DNA from 2 places in the Chryseobacterium sp. HNCC26DJ241 genome. Region 1 is predicted to be linked to the other one. Evidence: riboswitches for the same ligand, from Rfam matches in the RefSeq annotation. Region 1 holds a riboswitch; the other holds the start of a gene.
What was found. A riboswitch is a leader RNA that binds a small molecule or an ion and turns the genes downstream of it on or off. The one in region 1 is predicted to bind S-adenosylmethionine.
Positions count from the first base shown of each region.

Region 1 (10,489 bases):
AAGCTGTCATTTGTCCATCCAAATCCACCAATGTAATATTCTTCACTTCGGGATATTTTAAAAATTCTCGTGCTGCAAAACCGTCACCTCCTCCTAAGATCAAAACATTTGAAATATTTTTTGCCATTGATGTTGCAGGATGTACCAGAGCTTCATGATAACGGTATTCATCCGCAGATGAAAACTGGAGGTTATTATTGAGGTATAATCGGAAATCTTTATTATTTCTGGTAAGTACAATTCTTTGATAGGGAGAAGAATTGGCATAGATAATATTTTCTCCGTAAAGTTTTTCTTCCGAAAAAGCGAGAATTTTATCAGCAAAGATAAATAACAACAATAGTGCAATAAATGCGGCAATGGATTTGAATTTCAGTTGAAATTTTTTCCGGATATGTTCACTGAGATAAAAGCTCAAAAATATAGCAATGAAAATATTGATAAGTCCGAAAAACAAGGGCGTTCTTACAATTCCGAGATTCGGAATCAGCACTAAGGGAAAAAGAATGGAAGCCAATAATGCACCAATATAATCAAAAGCAAAAACATTGGAAACCAAATCTTTGAAAGCAACTCTGTCTTTCAGAATATTCATTAACAACGGAATTTCCAAACCTACAAAGCAGCCTGTGAAAAAAACAAAAAGATAGAGTAGCCATTCAAAATGTTCGGAGGTATTGAAAGTCCAGAAAAGAACAACGGAACTGATTCCACCAATAACGCCCACCAAAATTTCTATTTCGATAAAAGTATCTACTAAATTTTTGGTAATGAATTTTGCTAAATAAGAGCCAACTCCCATCGAAAAAAGATAAACCCCGATTACGAATGAAAACTGCTTTACGGAATCGCCCAAAAGATAACTTGCCAATGCACCGGCTACAAGCTCATAAACCAAACCGCACGTTGCAATGACAAAAACCGAAAATAGCAGTAATAATTCGAATGGAATTTTTCTTTTATCCATGAATGGCAGCACTGATAATAATAGAAATTCCTATAATAAAAGCTCCGAAAATAATTGCTAAAGCGGTATTGTTATTCTTAGATATTTCGTGCCATGTTTTTTCTGGCGTTATTCGCTCGATAATAAGATAGCAGATCAATAAAATCGCTATTCCCAAAAAAGAATAAAACACTGAATTGATGATCGGTAAAAAATTAATATCTCCCATAATTGATCTTTTTTATTTATGATAAAATCTGTAATATGAATGTCCGTGAGTTCTGGTTCCGGTTCCGTCTTGGTATTTTTCTGTTTTTGCACAATCGCAGAACTGGTTTCCGGAGTAGGTAAGATATACAAACCATCCCACGAAAAATATCCCGATCATGAACAGTAGCCAATTGCTTTTAATATAATGAGTTATTTTATCCATTTTTTAGTTGGTGTCATAAGGTGAATTTGAACTATTGCTCCACTTGCTTCTATCAAAATAATATTTTCCAAAATAGATGATGCCATACAAAACCAGTAATATCACTAAGATGATCCCAAAATTCCAAAAAGAAACTGGCAGCCATTTTGCGCGGATTCCAATACTTGGATTGTTGTCTGTACTTTCTATAACAGGCTGAACATAAGAAGAATTCAAATTGCTATTTTGCAGATTTTGTGAATTATTTGGAATAGCAGAATCTATAAATTGTTGTCTATTAGCAGAATCTCTGCGGAAATGCTCAATATTATCGTATGTAGTAATTTTGCCACTGCTTTTTTCCAAAACATCTATCAATCCGTTGGTTTTTTTGGTCACGATATGGGTTCCATTATCATAAACAGAAACTGTTTCAGAAGATGCTGTCGAAATTTGTTGAGCAATTCCCAGTTCTTTTTCGGCGGAGATCAAGAAATGGTATTTTCCGGGAGCAATACCACAGAAATTAAAATTTTTTGTTTGAGCTCCTTCAGACCAACTTTCGCCATCTTCATAGCCGTGATAATATTCTACATCTTGAGAAGTGTAAATAATTTCATTGGTATTTTCGTTCACAAGACTCAGTTCTGCATTTGCCCAAGAATTGTCTACGGCAGCATTCAAAGTAACTTCCAAAGGAGCAGAACCACCTTGCAATTCAAAACTTTTACTCACAAATTCTTTATCTTTCACATTCTGAAACTGGATGGTTTCATTAAAAATAGTAGAATTTGCCCTTGTAGAATAGACATATAACTGGAAAAGGCAAATAGCAATCGCCGTAATTCCAAAAATATTAGCTGCCTGTCTTACATTTACATAATAAGGCTGAACAATTCCGATTCCGAAATAATCGGGCATATAAAAAGGCTGAAAATTTTTCTTGATGACGCTTTTTGGGATATGCTTTCCCCAGAAAAACTGTTTTTTGCTGCCGCTTTCCTCCCAAGAAACCATTTCGGTTCCGTTTACAAATTCTTTGTAATTAGAAAGTTTGAAATCAATAGTATCTTCAAAAAATCCTGCAACGGAGTGAATATGGCAAGGTGTAGATTCGTACCAACGGTATTTTTTCCCTTTAAATTCCGAATAATATTTGAATTCTTCAAAAGGCTTTTCTTGCGGAAGAAGAAAAACCCAATGTCCGTCACTTTCGCTCAGATAAGCATTGTTCCCATTTTTATCTTTGAGATAATATTCTCTCCAAAAAATAGACGCTCCGTATTTCCGAACGACAACTCCGGTCACAAAATATTCCGTACCATCAATAATCCCTTTTTTCGTAGTATCTAAAACAACATTGGCAGTAGGTTTTTTCACTACTTTTTTTGAAGAATTTGTTTTTACATCAATAAGATTATTGCATGAAAAGCAAACATATTCTTCTACATGAAAATCGAGTTCATGGCTGTTTTCTTTTTTACAAACAGGGCAAATATATTTATTCATCATCTGTAGATTTTATCCTGTTGCAAAATTTCTCCGTTGAAATACTCAATAATTGTATCGGCAATTTTTTCCACTTTTTCTGTATTGTCATGGATATAGTTGCAAAGAAAAATATCAAAATTAAGTTGCTGAAATTCCGGCCAAGTATGAATGCAAAGATGGGACTCTTTCAGACAAATAGCAGCCGTAAAACTTCCATTCTCAAATATATGCTTTGTAATTCCGACAATTTCCGCATCATTTTCTTTTAAAATTTTCTGTGAAAAATTCAAAAATTGGTCACATTCAACCAGCAAATCTTCCGATTTTGTTTTTAATGTCAGAAGTATATGCAATCCCTTATTGTAGGTAGATTTCAAAAATAAATTTTTAGTTGGAAATCATTAAATTTTCGGTAAAAAAACTTCGGCAAGCATACATCTTGCACTTCCGCCTCCGTTTATTTCAATAGTAGTAAGATCCGAATACAGAATTTCGGAATACTTTTCGATTTTTTGGATTTGTTCTGAAGTGAGAGATTGATATGCAGTTTGGCTCATCACCAAGAATTTTTTGCCCTCATTATTGTGCACCTGAAGCATATTTCCGGCAAAATTCTGAAGCTGCTCTTCCGTAATTTCTATAATTTCCTTATTGGTAGATTTTATTACTTCCTGAACTTTTTCACGCTCCAGTTCGTCATCAATAGAATCAAGACAAATTACTACAAATGTATCGGCAACACACATCATTACATTGGTGTGATAAATAGGAAGGCGTTCAGTTCCGGCAGTCTGAAAAGAATGAAAAACTACAGGTTCATATCCGATTTTTTTACAAAATTCTCTGAAAAGACCTTCATCCAAACGTAATGAAACCGATCCGTAAGCAATTTTATAATCATGGTCGAAAATCATACTTCCTGTTCCTTCAAGAAAAAGATTTTTATTTTCGTAATCGGATAGATCATCAATTTCCTTGATGTCAAACCCTTTATTTTTTACGGCATCCAAAATTTCAGAGCGTCTTTCATCACGCCTATTTGGAGCAAACATAGGATAGAGGAAAACGTTTCCGTCGCTTCCGAAACTTACCCAATTATTGGGAAAAATAGAATCCGGAGTGTGAGGTTCCAACGTATCTTTTATGGTAATCACATTGATACCTTTGCTTTTCAGTTTTTCAACAAAATTTTGGAATTCTTCCAAAGCTTTTTCCTGAGTTTGATTGTTTTCAGAATTTACCTGAAAATAATTGTTTTCGGCAGTCTGCGCATTATATCCGAATGCGACAGGTTCAATCATCAGTACAGTATCGGTGGTTTGCATAAAAGATTTTGAATTTTTACAAAAATAAAAAGAAATTCAGTTCCACACACGAAGAACTGAATTTCATTTATAAAAAAATATTGTTTTTAATCTTGAGCTCCGAAAACTTTTTTCAGAAGGGAAGTGGTACGAAGAGCAGGAGTATTACGAATTCCGCTTTCTTTTTGAGCAACCATTTTGAAAATACCGTTTATTGCTTCATTGGTCACATATTCATTAATGTCAGTAGTAACAGCTTGCCCTGAAATCAGATTGTATTTGGAGATAATTTGTTTCCATGCAACATCTGCACCTACTTTTCCCAACGAAGTTTTTACTTTTGGTTGAAAAGCAGTAAATAGTTGAGCTTGAGTTTTGCGTTGTAAATAAATGGTGGCAGCATTATCATTTCCTAGTAAAATATTTTTTGCGTCAGTGATGGTCATTGATGTAATGGCGTTTGCAAAAATAGGAGCAGCTTCTGTAACAGCATCTTCCGCAGCACGATTCAGTAGAAGTATACCTTTATCAGCTAAATTTCCTAAACCAATTGCTCTTAATTTGGTGTCAATTGTTTTTAGTTTTTCGGGAAGTAAAATCTTTACAAGTTCATTTTTATAAAATCCGTCCTGAACAGCCAATTTTTTTACACCTTCCTGAACACCGAGATTCAAGGCTTCTTTTAGACCTGAAGAAATTTGAGTGGAGGTGAGACTTCCGAGATTTATATTGGTTGAGTTGGAAGTTGTAGAAGAACTTGTCCCAGAAGAAGTATCTTTTTTGATGGTTTTATCTATATCAACACCAGTCTGATTTTTAACGGTAGATTTTATGATATCCAAAATTTGTGCTTGTGTAGAAATTGAAAAGAATAATCCAGCCGCAATAAAGTAAGTCTTTTTCATTGATTTGAAATTTCAGATTAGATTTTTCAAAATTATAAAAGTTAAATAAACTTTTTTATCATTCTAAATTTTTTATTTTTTAGATAAGCTGTTAAAAATTATTTTTTGAGAATCAAATTATTAGTCTTTCCATCTCAATTTTCTAATTTTGCAAAATAAATTGGTAAGATGAAAATAACACTCAACAGAATCAATGATGATTTCCTTTTTGAATGCAGCAACGAGCAGGGAAATACAATTCTTTTAGATAATACTACTTTGCCCGGAGCAAAAGGTGTTTCACCAATGCAGTCTGTTTTAATGGCAGTTGCCGGTTGTAGTGGAATAGATGTGGTTTCGATTTTGAAAAAACAGCGTCAGGAAATTACAAAATTTTCTGCCGAAGTGGAAGGTGAAAGAGTTCAAATAGATGAAGCGAAACCTTTCAAAAAAATTCTGACGAAATTTATTCTCGAAGGAAACATTGATCCCAAAAAAGCATTGAAAGCTGCACAACTTTCATTTGAAAAATATTGCTCTGTTTCCAAAACTTTGGAACCAAATGTAGAAATAGGTTATGAAGTTTTTGTAAACGGGCAACAAGTTAGAGAGTAGAGAATTTAGAGTTTTTGTTCGAGCGGCTTGAATGAAGTCCATTTTTCAGCATTGTTAATCATTGAGACCAACATTCCTAAAATTTGGTTATATGCTGCATTATATTCATCAAAACACTCTTTTGAAATATAATTGCAGGCAAAAGAAAACTCCAGCCAAGTTTGAGTTTCTCTTGCTTCGCCTTCTGCATCCGTTAATTTAGCAATAAATGATTTTAAGTATCTTCTCTTTCCCCAAGCTTCACTGATATTTGCTGAAACTGAACGGGAAGAACGCAGAATTTGATCGGTTAATGAATATTTTTCTTCCTTTGGAAAGGATTGAGAAAGACAATATATTTTCATAGCAGTTTGAAAAGATTTTTGGTAAACATTCAGTTCTGTATGAAGTTTTATAATTGCCATTTTAAATTTTTGATAATATCCTATTTTTTCTCTCAAATTCTACCATTCTCCAACTCTCCAGTCTTACGTTCTCGGCTGTATCAGTTTTGCCACAGTTGCAGTCCATCCACTTTGATGACTGGCTCCAACTCCACGACCATTATCTCCGTGAAAATATTCATAAAACATGATATAATCTTTAAAGAAAGGATCTTGATTAAATTTCTCAATTCCACCATTGAAAGCACGGTTTCCGTTTTCGTCTTTCAGAAAAATATTTTGGAGTCTTTTACTCAGGTTTTCTGCAACTTCGTCTAAAGACGTTTCTTCTCCACTTCCTACAGGAAATTCTACAGTCAGACTTTCACCGTAATAAAAATGAAAACGCTGCAAACTTTCTACAATTAAGAAATTAATTGGAAACCAAATCGGACCTCTCCAATTGGAGTTTCCGCCAAACATTCGGCTATCACTTTCTGCAGGTGTATAATGTACCACATATTCATTTCCATGTGCTGAAAAAATAAAAGGATTTTTTTCATAAACTTTAGACATTGCCCGAATTCCGTATTGACTTAAAAATTCGTTTTCGTCCAGCATTCTGTTGAGAACTTTTTTAAGACGTGTTTTGCGAAGAATACTCATCAGATGCTTTTTGCCTTGTCCTTCTACTTCCCAATGAGAAACCAAATTGGCCAATTCCTTTTTATTTTTTAGAATCCAATCCATTCTTTCACGGAATTTAGGCATTTTTTCGAGCATATCGTGATCTATTACTTCCACTGCAAAAAGAGGTATTAATCCAACAATGCTTCGTAGTCTCAGAGAAATACTTTCCCCATTTTGTAATTGTAATACATCATAGAAAAATCCATCTTCTTCATTCCAGAGACCTTGTTTTTCGTTTCCAAGATTTTCCATGGCTTCTGCAATGTAAAGATAATGTTCAAAAAATTTGATGGCCATATCTTCGTACACAATATTGTATTGGGCAAGTTCCATCGCTATTCTCATCATATTGAGCGCATACATTGCCATCCAGCTTGTTCCATCGGCTTGTTCCAGATGTTCTCCGCTTTTCATCTGCATATTTCGGTCAAAAGCACCGATATTGTCAAGACCTAAAAATCCACCACCAAAAAGATTGTTTCCTTTTTTATCTTTTCTGTTTACCCACCAAGTGAAATTCAGCAATAATTTTTGGAAGACCTTTTCCAGAAATGGTAAATCCGGTTTTCCGTATATTTTTTCATCAATTTTAAAAACCCTGAAACAAGACCATGCATGAACAGGCGGATTCACATCACTAAGATCCCATTCATAAGCGGGAAGTTGTCCATTTGGATGCATATACCATTCTTTTGTAAGAAGGAGAAGCTGATCTTTTGCAAATTGTGAATCTATCAAAGCAAACGGAACACAATGGAAAGCAAGATCCCAAGTTGCATACCACGGATATTCCCATTTATCCGGCATGGAGATAATATCTTTATTGTGAAGATGATCCCAATCCTTATTTCTCACATGATGATTAAAATTTCTTGGTGCTTCAAAATTTGGATCGCCTTTCAGCCATTTTCCAACATTGTAATGATAGAATTGTTTATTCCATAAAAGTCCTGCGAATGCTTGTCTTTGCACATTTCTTTCATCTTCATTCGTTACATCCTTTTGTACAATTGCATAGAATTCATCGGCTTGTTTTTTTCGTATTTCAAAAATTTCATCAAAATCGTAAAAAGCATCTTCCATAGAATGCGGACTCAGTCTGAAGTCAAATGTTTTGCTTTGTCCGGCTTCTATCTCTTCATTGATAAGAAAACACGCTTTAGTTCCGAATTTTTTAGGATTTACAGAATCTCGCCCGTTTACAACATAATTATTGATTCCATCTTTGAAAAAACCATACGTTTTTGGAGCTCCGTATAATTTTCGTGTATTGGTCTCATTTTCACAAAAAAGACTTTCTGCATTTTTTTTTCGGGAATAGAATTTTTTAATGGGAATACTATCGTGCTCAATATCTATAATTCCGTCTGATCCTGCCTTTAGGTTTGGTTTGTATTCGTTATATCCCCATTTCCAATTATTTCTGTACCAGACAGTTGGTAAAATTACAAGTGGCGCATTTTTATCACTTCTGTTATGCGCTATAACTCTTATAAAAATATCATCAGGATCTACTTTGCAGTATTCTATGAAAATATCAAAATATTCATCATTATCAAAAATTCCGGTATCTATTAGTTCATATTCCGGCTCTTTTTTACTTCTTCGGGAGTTTTCGACAATTAATTGTTCATAAGGAAATTCATTGATTGGATATTTGTATACCATTTTCATGTAGCTATGAGAAGGCGTATTATCCAAATAATAAAAAATTTCTTTAATGTCTTCACCATGATTCCCTTGATAATTGCTCAATCCGAAAAAACGTTCTTTTATCCGTTTATCTTTTTTGTTCCAAAATGAAAGAGCAAAGCAAAGCAGTTGTTTAGTATCGGAAATTCCGGCAATTCCTTCTTCTGCCCATCTGTATGCATAGCTTTCAGCCATATCATGTCCGGTATATTCCCATGCATTTCCATTTGGGCTATAATCTTCACGTACATTTCCCCATTGTCTGTTGCTTACATAAGGTCCCCAATTTTTCCAACTATCTTCTTTCAATCTTTTTAGTTCATCACTCATATAAATTTCTTTTCACTGCAAAATTATGAAATAAAAAAATTTCTGAATGTTAAAATTATATCCTACATTTGCAGTCAGATTTGTTCTTTTACATATTGAAAATGTTATCAAGAAAGGTGGAGAGATTAGACTCTATGAAACCTTGGCAACCCTTCGGGAACGAAGAAGGTGCTAAATTCTACTCTTTTAGAGAAAGATAACAGGCAATTTTTCTACATTCTTAGTAGCATTTTCAATTATATTTTAATAAATTTAAACTGAAAACTTGCTGCAACAAACCTACATTAGAAACTTTAAAACCATCTCAGGAAGAGTAGATGATATCCCTTTAAGTTATCAAATTTTTGGGAAAGAGCTTCATTCTGCTCCAATTGTATTAGTAAATCATGCTCTTACAGGTAATTCTGATGTTGCAGGAGAAAATGGCTGGTGGAAAAATGTGGTTGGAAAAAATAAAGCAATCGACATAAACCAGTTTACCATTATTTGTTTCAATATTCCGGGAAATGGTTTTGACGGATTTTTTATTGATGATTATGAAAATTTTACCGTTCATGATATTGCTTCTCTTTTCCTCTTGGGTCTGAAAGAATTGGATATTCATCAATTATTTGCAATAATCGGAGGTTCCATTGGTGGCTCTATTGGTTGGGAAATGTTGGCTCTTGAAAATCATTTAACAGAAAAATTTATTCCCATTGCTACTGATTTTAAAACTTCGGATTGGTTGTATTCTCAATGTCGGGTTCAGAAATTTTTGTTGGAAAGCAATGAAAAACCTATAGAAAAAGCAAGAATTCATGCGATGCTTTGCTACAGAACACCGGCTTCTTTGAACATAAGATTCCAAAGAGAAATGGATAAAGAAAAAGGAATTCTGAAATCACAAGATTGGCTGGATTTTCATGGAAATCGTTTAAACGAAAGATTTAGTTTAAAGGCATATAAATTGGTAAATCATCTTTTGATGAATATCAACGGGAGCAAAGAGCAAATAAATAAAATCAATACTGAATTTCATTTAATATCAATAGATTCAGATCTTTTTTTTTCTGCTTTTGAAATGGAAAATACGTATGATTTTTTAATCGAAAATAAAAAAAATGCTTTCTATTATGAAATAGAATCCATTCATGGACATGATGCGTTTCTAATGGAATACGGGCAGCTAAACGAAATTTTAACTCCAATTTTTAGTATATGAAAAGAAAATACGAAGTACGACTTTTGAAAAATAAATCCATCATTAAATTTGAAGGAAAAAATTTCCTTGGAGAAGTAGGTATTGATGGAAGGATCTTCAAAGCACTCACTTATGCGAGAATAAGTGTGGGTGTTATTTCCCAACAAGCTATCGAAAACGGTATATCTGTTTTGGTGAACGAAAATGATGCTGAAAAAGGGGTAAATTGCTTAATTGAAGAGTTTTCTGAAGAAAGAAAGTCTGGAAAAGTAAAATTGATTTACAGTATCAATAATGTTTCTGTCATTGGTTTTGTCACCGATGATTATAATAAAATCTCTGCGGAATTAGCCAGAAACAATATTTTTCCGCTTATCCTGAACCAGGTTGCTTCGGAAAATCGTGTAAATATTGTGGTCACTTCTTCTCAGGATGAGAAAGCCAAAAACATTATAGAAGCTGAAATTTTTGGAAGACCAAAAACGTTGCATCTTGCTATTTTCGGACACGGAAACGTGGGTAAAACATTGATTGAGCAGATTTTAGAATCCTCCGAAGAAATAAAGAGAAGAAAAAAATT
Region 1 covers NZ_JBXUGL010000011.1:23,610-34,098, reverse strand. Annotated here, with positions in the region: gene AC2A1C_RS07410 (polyamine aminopropyltransferase) at 1-967, opposite strand, end outside; gene AC2A1C_RS07405 (DUF350 domain-containing protein) at 960-1,175, opposite strand; gene AC2A1C_RS07400 (hypothetical protein) at 1,188-1,379, opposite strand; gene AC2A1C_RS07395 (DUF4178 domain-containing protein) at 1,383-2,867, opposite strand; gene AC2A1C_RS07390 (S-adenosylmethionine decarboxylase family protein) at 2,867-3,226, opposite strand; gene ctlX (citrulline utilization hydrolase CtlX) at 3,251-4,174, opposite strand; gene AC2A1C_RS07380 (DUF4197 domain-containing protein) at 4,261-5,058, opposite strand; gene AC2A1C_RS07375 (OsmC family protein) at 5,227-5,652, shown strand; gene AC2A1C_RS07370 (four helix bundle protein) at 5,658-6,056, opposite strand; gene AC2A1C_RS07365 (MGH1-like glycoside hydrolase domain-containing protein) at 6,120-8,726, opposite strand; SAM riboswitch class I at 8,828-8,929, shown strand; gene AC2A1C_RS07360 (alpha/beta fold hydrolase) at 8,992-9,930, shown strand; gene AC2A1C_RS07355 (ACT domain-containing protein) at 9,927-10,489, shown strand, end outside.

Region 2 (10,489 bases), on a different contig from region 1:
TGTGTATTCAAAGCAGTAACCAACATCAAAGATTTGTCTACCAATTCTTTGATTCTCGGTTCATTCGGCTCAATTCCTACCGCACAATGATCGTTGAAGGAAATCATTGCATCTGCCAAAAGCTGTGCAGATTGTAAAAAATTGTACGCCATTACTGGTTTAAAAACATTCAGTTCATAATTTCCTTGAGTTCCTGCAAAAGAAATCGTAGTATCGTTCCCTAAAACCTGAGCGCAAACCATTGTAATCGCTTCATTTTGTGTTGGATTTACTTTTCCCGGCATAATGGAAGAACCCGGCTCGTTTTCAGGTATAAAAATTTCTCCGATTCCGGAACGTGGCCCGGAAGCTAAAAGACGAATATCCTGAGCAATTTTGTAAAGTGAAACCGCCAGTTGTTTCAACGCTCCGTGTGTTTCCACAATTCCGTCATGTGCAGCCAATGCTTCAAACTTATTGGGTGCCGTTACAAAAGGTAGTCCGGTAAATTCTGCAATATATTTTGCAACCAACACATCATAACCTTTCGGAGTATTGAGTCCGGTTCCGACAGCAGTTCCGCCTAAAGCCAATTCTTTTAAATGATCTAACGTATTTTCAATCGCTTTTTTAGCATAATCCAACTGCGCAACATATCCTGAAAATTCCTGCCCCAAAGTAAGTGGAGTAGCATCCATCAGATGCGTTCTCCCGATTTTTACAATATTTTGAAATTTCTGAGCTTTTTCGTTCAGAGTGTTTCTCAATTTTTCCAATGCAGGAAGCGTATATTTTACCACTTTTGTATAAGCGGCGATGTGCATTGCAGTTGGATAGGTATCGTTGGAAGATTGGGATTTGTTCACATCATCATTCGGATGAACTTCGGATATTTCTCCTAAAGTTCCACCATTATTCACATGAGCTCTGTTGGAAATCACTTCGTTTATGTTCATATTACTTTGAGTTCCGGAACCGGTTTGCCAAATCACCAAAGGAAATTGGTCATTCAGTTTTCCTTCCAGAATTTCCTCGCAGACTTTTGCTATCAGATCTCTTTTTTCTGTGGAAAGAACACCCAATTCGGCATTTGTGAAAGCGGCAGCTTTTTTGAGGTAAGCAAATGCATCAATAATTTCCTGAGGCATACTTCCTTCCGGTCCGATTTTAAAATTGTTTCGTGAACGCTCGGTTTGTGCTCCCCAGAATTTATCTGCCGGTACTTGCACTTCTCCCATCGTGTCTTTTTCGATACGGTAATTCATATATTTTTAGATGTTTATGTTTATAAATGAGAATACACGAAAGTAGTAAAATTCCCAATTTTCAGCAAATGACAAAATTCATCAGAAATTCGTTTTGCAAAAAAGAAAAAATAGTCTATTTTTGCCTCAAATATTTAGAAAAATGATACTATCATCTTTTTGGCCATTTTACCAATTTCTTTGGACGGTATATTTCTTTACTATGTTTTTAGTAGGATTTTGGTGTATTTTTATGTTTTTTGGGTTTATCATTCCACTTTGGCTTACACAAGGTTTGGCTGAATATTTCGGAAAAACGAAACCTTTCGATCCGGAAGACATCAGAAGAAAAAAAATCTTTGAACAGGAAGGTGTGGAAATCATCTACAATCAGCCGAAAGGAGACGGTCCTTTTGTACATTCCGGTCACGGTCATCATTAATTTTGATGTCATTGCTTTCTTCCCTGAATTTGAAGAAAGTAATATCAAAGCAAAACAATATATAACAGAGTACTCTCAAAATTTGAGAGTATTTTTTTTGAAAAAATTTTGAAAATAAAAAAATACCTTTATTTTTGCAACACAAAACTTATCAAGAAAGGTGGAGGGATTTGGCCCTTAGAAACCTTAGCAACCAACATATTCTGAATTGTGTAATGGTGCTAATTCCAACCTAGTTATAGGATAGATAAGAAAAAATTAAGTATTTATTTTTTTTGTTTCTATAGGTTTCCTTTTGCATTTCTTGATTTAAAATAAAAATATATAGAAATGAAAAAATTTACCTTTAGCGTTTTATTATTAAGTGCTTTTTACCTTCAAGCACAGGAAGTTACAGAAAAAGACATAGAAACTGTTGTATTGGTAGGAAACCGAGCGAATAATCGTACGAAAACAAATACGTTGGTTCCTGTAGATGTTATTTCGGTTCAAAAAATTCAGCAAAGTGCTCCACAAAATACGGTTCAGGATTTATTGAATTATGTAATCCCGTCATTTAATTCGGTAAGACAATCGGCATCGGACGGAACAGAACATATTGATCCTGTTACTTTAAGAGGTTTAGGTCCAGACCAAGTTTTAGTTTTGATTAATGGTAAAAGAAGACATACTACTTCTTTGGTTAATTATCAAAATACCGTTGGGAATGGTTCTGTAGGAACAGATTTAAGCACCATTCCCGTAACTGCTATTGATAGAATAGAAGTATTGAGAGATGGAGCAGCAGCACAATATGGTTCTGATGCTATTGCCGGTGTTATCAATATTATTTTAAAGAAAAATCAAGGTGCTTCAGCTTCCATTACCTACGGAATTACAGGAAGAAATGATGGTGAAACGTATCAAGCAGGAGCTAATTATGGGACTTCTTTAAGTAAGGACAAAGGTTTTATAAATCTATCCCTTCAATTAAGCCATAGAGGAAAAACGAATAGGTCTCAAAATCATAATCTAGATATTTTCGGTAGTAATTTTGCGTATGATTTTGCTGATGACCCCAACCAAGCAAGAGCAAATGATGATGCTATTATCGCACAAAGAGGTTTAACTCGTGATGATTTTAATTTTCAAGTTGGCGATGCACAGATAAAACAAGGGCAATTGTTTTTAAATGCAGAATATCCAATAAACGATAAATGGGATCTCTATTCTTTTGGGGGAGCGAGTATAAAACAAGGAGAAGGTTTCGGTTTTAGAAGACTGCCAAGCGAAACTTCTAACGTAGTACTATCGATTTTTCCTAATGGTTTTCAGCCTATTTTAGGTTCTAAAATTTATGATTTTTCTTATGCTATTGGCACTAAATATCAAAACAATAATTGGACTTTAGATCTAAGCAATACCTTCGGAAGCAACGTATTCAACTATGATGTAAAGAATACCAACAATGCTTCATTGGGTGCACAATCTCCTACAGAATTTAATGCAGGTTCTCACGGATTTTTGCAAAATACCTTCAATGTAGATATTTCTAAAAAAATCGACAACATTAATATCGCTTTTGGTGGTGAGTGGAGATTTGAACAATATCAAATAAAAGCAGGTGAAGAAGCCTCTTACAAAAATTATGGCTTAGTTTCCGGAACATTGGGTGGAGCGCAATCATTCATTGGTTTTTCTCCAAATAATGCACTTAAAAAATCTAGAAATTCTGAAGCGATTTATGCAGATGTTTCCTACGATTTAGAAAATTTTAATGTAGATGCAGCGGCAAGATTTGAAAATTATTCGGATTTCGGAAGTGCGCTTACAGGAAAACTAGCCTTTAGATATGAATTTTTGAAAAACTTTGCCGTAAGAGCTGCAGTGGGTACTGGTTTTAGAGCGCCATCTTTACAGCAACAATATTTTAATAATTCTTTTTCTGATATTTCTACTTCAGGAAGTGGAATTGTAAACAAAGGGATTTTCACTAATGATAGCGATGTTGCAAAAGCAATAGGTTTTGATAAACTAAAAGAAGAGAAATCTGTAAATGCGAGTGCCGGATTTACATTTAAACCAGCTAATAAACTATTTATTACACTTGATGGTTATTTAATCAAAGTAAAAGACAGAATTGTAATTACCAGTCAGTTTTCCGACCCTTCTTTTGCGGCTTATGGTGTAGAAAGTGCAAGATTTTTTTCCAATGCAGTAGATACAGAGACGAAAGGTGTTGATTTAGTTGTGAGTTATGATTGGGCAATTGGTGTAGGAAATCTTAATATTAACTTGGCAGGAAATTATACCGAAACGAAGATTACCAAATTCAATTTCCCAGAAAAAGTTTTGGCAAATCATTCACAAGATGAATTCTTTGGACCGGATCAAATTAACATCATCGAGACGCTTTCTCCAAAAACTAAAGCCTCTTTAGGTTTAAATTACAAGATCAATAAATTTAATTTCTTGGTGAGAAATACGTATTTTGGGAAAGTAATCCGAGATGGTTTTCCGTTTGGTGTAGTGCAAGAATTTAATCCTAAGGTTGTTACAGATGTTAGCGTTGGCTATGATATTACGAAGAAAATTAATTTTACAGTAGGAGCTAATAATTTATTTGATGTTTTCCCGGATTTACAAGTGTATGAAAATTCTTATTTCGGAGTCTTCAAATACGCCCCAGTTCAGATGGGAACTACAGGAAACTACTTCTTCGGAAGATTGAATTACAATTTCTAAAAATTATAAAATGGAAAACCTAAAAAACAAAATCGGTTGGAAAACAGCCACAGCAATTGTTATTTCTAATATGATTGGTACTGGCGTTTTTACCACTTTGGGTTTTCAGGTTGTAGAGCTGCAAAACACCATCACTATTTTTTTGCTATGGTTTATTGGTGGTGTTTTAGCGCTCTTTGGTGCTTTTTGTTATGCAGAATTGGGTACTTTTTTCAAGGGAAATGGTGGAGATTATATCTATCTTTCTAAAACGTACCATCCAATTTTGGGATATCTCAGCAGCTGGATTTCTCTTATTATCGGCTTTTCTTCACCGGTTTCATTAGCAGCATTAGCAATGGCGAAATATATGTCTTTTTTTCAGGGAGATCTCGGGAATTTTTTTGCAGTTGCAATTATTTTATTAGTTGCTTTTGCGTTATCCTTTAGTTTAAGTATTTCAGGGAAATTCCACAATTTTTTTACATTTATTAAAGTAATTTTTGTGGTTGTTTTAATTATTATTGGTGTTTTATTGTCCCAAAATTCGGCTCATACTTCTCTTAATTTTGGCAATAGTTGGGAGCAAGAGATTCTTTTTCCAGCATTTGCGACTTCATTGGTTTTTGTAACGTATGCTTATACCGGCTGGAATTCTGCTTCTTATATTGCAGGCGAGATAGAAAAGCCACAGAAAAATCTTCCGAAATCTTTAATCATAGGAACTGTTTTTGTCACTTTTTGTTATGTTTTCATCAATTATATTATGCTGAAACACGCACCAATTGATGCTCTAAAAGGTAAAGAAGATGTAATGGGAATTGCCGCCTATTATATGTTTGGTAATACTTTCGGGAAAGTCGTGAATATTTTTATTGCACTACAACTGGTCGCAACTATTAGTGGTTATCTTTGGGTAGGTTCTAGAATTACTCAGGCAACTGCTTCAGAAAATAGGCTTTGGCGGTTTTTAGCTGTAAAAAACAAAAAAAATATTCCTGTGAGAGCTATTTTTGCCCATTCTATAATTGCTATTTTAATCATTTCTACAGGAAGTTTCAAGCAAATTTTTCTTTACACTTCTTTTGTTTTACAATTGCTTTCTACATTGGCAATTTCAGCAGCGTTTTTCTTGAAAAAATCGGACAGAAGATTGTTTAAGTCGAATTGGTTTTATTTTTTCCCAACCATTTTTGTTTTGTTCAGTTGCTATATTTTATATTTCACACTCATTAGCAATCCTACTGAAAGTTTAATTGGTCTGGTAATCGTACTAATTGGAATTATATTGTATTTGTTTGATAAAAGAATACCTCTTGATACTTCAGAAGAATGATTATTTTCTAACCTTTAGCTTTCTCTCTCCAACCTACTACTTTTTTGTATCTTTGCACCCAAATATTTTTTGAAAAATGTCGAAGTCACTAATTCCAAAATTAGAAGCCATAAAGCAACGCTACAACGAAGTTGCTGATCTTATTATTCAGCCAGACGTAATTTCAGACCAAAAAAGATATTCTTCTTTAAACAAAGAATACAGTGATTTGGGAAAAATTGTGAAAGTTTACGATCAATATAAATCAGCTTTAGATACTATCGAAGAATCGGATGAGATTATTGCTGATGGATCGGACAGAGATCTGGTAGATCTGGCAAAAATGGAAAAGTTGGAAGCTCAGGAAAGAATTCCCGGTTTGGAAGAAGAACTAAAAGTTTTACTTATTCCTAAAGATCCTGCCGATGATAAAAACGTGATTGTAGAATTACGTGCCGGAACTGGAGGTGATGAAGCCGCTATTTTTGTGGAAGATATATACAGAATGTATTCCATGTATTTCAAAACTAAAGGATGGAGACATGAAGTAACCGATTCCAACGAAGCAGCAAAAGGCTACAAGGAATTAATTATGAAAGTAGAAGGAGAAGGTGTTTACGGAATCATGAAATTTGAGTCTGGAGTTCACCGCGTACAGCGTGTTCCGGAAACCGAATCTCAAGGAAGAGTTCACACTTCTGCAATTACGGTAGCAGTTTTACCTGAAGCCGAAGAAGTAGATGTAGAAATAAATCCTGCAGATATTGAAATGCAGACTTCTCGTTCTGGAGGAGCAGGAGGTCAGAATGTAAATAAAGTTGAAACCAAAGTGCAACTTACTCACAAACCTTCAGGAATTGTAGTAGTTTGTCAGCAGGCGCGTTCTCAGTTAGCAAATAGAGAATTAGCGATGGAAATGCTTCGTGCAAAATTATACGACATCAAATTACAGGAAGTAGTTGGAGACATTGCTGCCCAAAGAAAAACAATGGTTTCTACCGGCGACCGTTCAGCAAAAATCAAAACCTACAATTATCCGCAAGGAAGGGTTACAGATCATAGAATTAACAAATCGATCTACAATCTTGATGCTTACATGAACGGAGATATTTCAGAAATGATTGATGCCGTAATCATGGCAGAAAATGCAGAAAAAATGAAAGGAGATGAAGATATGTAAATCTTTATTTTATAAAAATTGAGCGGACTTAGGTTCGCTTTTTTTATTTGGGTGTGTCCCTCGCAGCAACAAAGCAGCAGCTCGGGTCGCTACGTCCGCTACAATCTTTTTTTTTGATTCGGCGGCTTCGCCGCCGAATCAAAAAAAAAGGATTTTCGCTACCATCGCTCACACAAAAATTCACCAAAGAAAGAATAATAAGAAGCTGCGAAATGGAGATCTATTTGTAAAAAATAAGATCATTATAAGAAAGCTCTGAAGGAAGTGATCTGTTTATTTAGAAAAAATCATCAAAAAATTCTTACATTTACTTCTACAAGACAAAAGTAAAAATGCGTCACAAGATACAGAATCAAAATCCTGATTTTCAAAATTTTATATTTAATTCCGATACAGAAGTTTATCTTTTTGAAAAAGATGGACTTCAATTAAAATCGTCTTACAAAACAGAAGACATTAAAAACAAATCTTTAACACAAACTTCTCCGGGAATTGCACCTTATTTAAGAGGACCATATTCCACAATGTATGTTCAAAAACCATGGACGATCCGCCAATATGCAGGATTTTCCACGGCAGAAGAATCCAATGCTTTTTATAGAAGAAATTTAGCAGCAGGACAAAAAGGACTTTCTGTAGCCTTCGATTTGGCGACACACAGAGGTTACGATTCCGATCACGTCAGAGTTGTGGGGGATGTTGGAAAAGCAGGAGTTGCTATTGATTCTGTAGAAGATATGAAAATTTTGTTCAATGAAATCCCGTTGGATCAAATTTCGGTTTCTATGACGATGAATGGAGCAGTTTTACCGATTTTAGCTTTTTATATCGTAGCTGCGGAAGAACAAGGTGTTTCTCAAGAACAACTTTCAGGAACTATTCAAAATGATATTTTGAAGGAATTTATGGTGCGTAATACTTACATTTATCCACCTGCACCTTCCATGAAAATTATAGCAGACATTTTTGAATATACTTCTCAAAATATTCCAAAATTTAATTCAATTTCCATCTCAGGATATCACATGCAGGAAGCCGGAGCAACCCCCGTTTTGGAAATGGCTTATACGCTTGCAGATGGTTTGGAATATGTAAGGACAGGGATAAAAGCAGGAATGAATGTGGATGATTTCGCGCCGAGATTATCATTCTTCTGGGCAATCGGGATGAATCACTTCATGGAAATTGCCAAAATGAGAGCCGCTCGTTATATTTGGACTGAACTTTTAAAACAATTCAATCCTCAGAATCCCAAATCTTTAGCATTAAGAACCCATTCACAAACTTCAGGATGGTCTTTAACAGAGCAGGAACCATTCAACAATATCACAAGAACTGCGATTGAGGCACTTTCTTCAGCTTTAGGAGGAACCCAGTCTTTACATACAAACGCATTAGACGAAGCGATAGCTTTGCCAACTGATTATTCCGCAAAAATCGCAAGAAACACACAAATTATTTTACAACAAGAAAGCGGAATCTGTGATGTAGTTGATCCGATGGGCGGAAGCAATTTAGTAGAAAGCCTTACCCAACAAATGATTGAAGAAGCACAGAAATATATTGATGAGGTAGAACAGGAAGGAGGAATGACAAAAGCCATTGAAGCCGGAATTCCAAAAATGAGAATAGAAGAAGCCGCAGCCAGAAAACAGGCAAAAATAGACAGTGGTGAAGAATTTATCATCGGGGTAAACTCATTCTTATCTTCATTAAAACAGGACGAAATAGAGATCTTAGATATTGATAACACAGAAGTCCGCAGAAAACAAATTGAAAGATTAGAAAAAATTAAATCCGAAAGAAATAACGAGGCGGTGAGCCAAATATTGAATGAAATTAAAAATTGCGCAAAAACCGGGCAAGGAAATCTTCTCGCTCTGAGTATAGAAGCCGCAAGGAAAAGAGCTTCTTTAGGAGAAATTTCGGATGCTTTAGAAAGTGTTTTCGGAAGATATAAAGCCAATATTAAAACCATTTCAGGAGTGTATGCTATGAATGCAGGAAAGAATGAATATTTTGAAAAAGCCCTTCAACTCACTCAAAAATTTGAGGAAGAAGAAGGAAGAAGACCAAGAATTATGGTCGCAAAAATGGGACAAGACGGTCATGACAGAGGGGCAAAAGTAGTGGCGACAGCATTTGCCGACATGGGATTTGATGTAGATGTAGCACCATTATTCCAAACTCCGGAAGAAGTAGCAAAACAGGCTGTAGAAAATGATATTCATATTTTAGGAGTATCTTCTTTGGCAGCAGGACACAAAACTTTGGTTCCACAGGTTGTGGAGGAACTTAAAAAATTGGGAGCAGATGATATCACCATCGTTGTGGGGGGAGTAATTCCGCAGCAAGATTATGAATTTCTCTATGCAAACGGGGCAGACTTCATCTTTGGTCCAGGAACTAATTTACCAAAATCAGCGGTGGAGATTTTGGAGAAATTCCTAACTAATAAAAATCACTAACAGACGAGATTAGTAACTTTGTTTTCTTAGAATTCAAAAATCAACCCAAAATAAGGAAGTGGCGTATTTCTGTCCTGCTTTCCGGTTTCCAGAAGATAATATTGTTGGTTTTGTGGAGCAGTTGGATTAGCGACGATTCCATTATAATTTTCGTCTCTTTGAAGATTTACAACTGGTAAATTACTTGGACTTTCGGAACCATAAATATTCACAACATCCATATAAGCGGTCATTTGCCACTTGCTGAAAATCCATTTTTTCTCCAGACGAACGTCCAGCTGATGCGCCAGATTTCCACGAAGCGAATTCAGTTGTACGAAATTTTGCAAAGGTCCATTATTAATATTCCAAATATTCACCAAAGCACTTCTCTGCAAATCATAAGGTGTTTCCGGAAGTCCGCTTTGCATACGGAATCTTACACCAATATTCCAGTTTTTTTTGAAATATTTTCCGGTGGTCAAAGTCAAAATATGTCGGCTGTCCCACGAAGAAGGGAGCAGGTTTTCATTCGCATTGCTGAATTTTGAATATCCAAAAGTATAAGCCACGATTCCATAAAAATTATTGAGTGTTCTTTTTTGAGCCAAAAACTCAATTCCATAAGTTTCACCATCACCTCTAGAATCCAAAGGTTCGTTGCCGACAACACCAAAATCAGCCCCAATATTCGCAATGCTTATTTGATTTCTCAGTGAGAAAGGATAATTTTTGTATCTTTTGTAATACCCTTCAAGTGTAATTCTCAGATTATTTTTTCCATTAAATTCAAATCCGCCAACTAAATGTGAATTTTTAATATAACTCAAAGTATTTTTGTTGGTAAAATTTCCGTTTTCCGAAAATCCTAAAGCAGTGTAAGCAGGAAGCTGGTAAAAAATTCCTGAATTGAAGTTAAAAGCAAACTGCGGAGCAAATCTGTAACTCAAAGATAATCTTGGCGAAAATTGCTCCAACGGATTGTTGGTTTTATCAGAATAATTGCTCGCATCCAAACGTGTTCCCGCAGAAATCTGAACTTTCTCATCAAAGAATTTCTTCGCTGCCTGAATGTAAACTCCATATTGCATCAGGTTAAGATTCACATCAAGTTTATCAAAATTGACAGCATTTTGAGTTACATTCTTTATTGTAGAGTTGTTCGTGTAAGTTGCAAAA
Region 2 covers NZ_JBXUGL010000024.1:39,839-50,327, reverse strand. Annotated here, with positions in the region: gene fumC (class II fumarate hydratase) at 1-1,244, opposite strand, end outside; gene AC2A1C_RS11625 (hypothetical protein) at 1,387-1,665, shown strand; SAM riboswitch class I at 1,811-1,919, shown strand; gene AC2A1C_RS11620 (TonB-dependent receptor plug domain-containing protein) at 1,996-4,389, shown strand; gene AC2A1C_RS11615 (APC family permease) at 4,400-5,704, shown strand; gene prfA (peptide chain release factor 1) at 5,781-6,863, shown strand; gene scpA (methylmalonyl-CoA mutase) at 7,196-9,331, shown strand; gene AC2A1C_RS11600 (TonB-dependent receptor plug domain-containing protein) at 9,358-10,489, opposite strand, start outside.
Region 2: it holds a riboswitch for S-adenosylmethionine, as region 1 does, so the genes downstream of both, AC2A1C_RS11620 (TonB-dependent receptor plug domain-containing protein) here and AC2A1C_RS07360 (alpha/beta fold hydrolase) in region 1, are expected to answer to the same signal.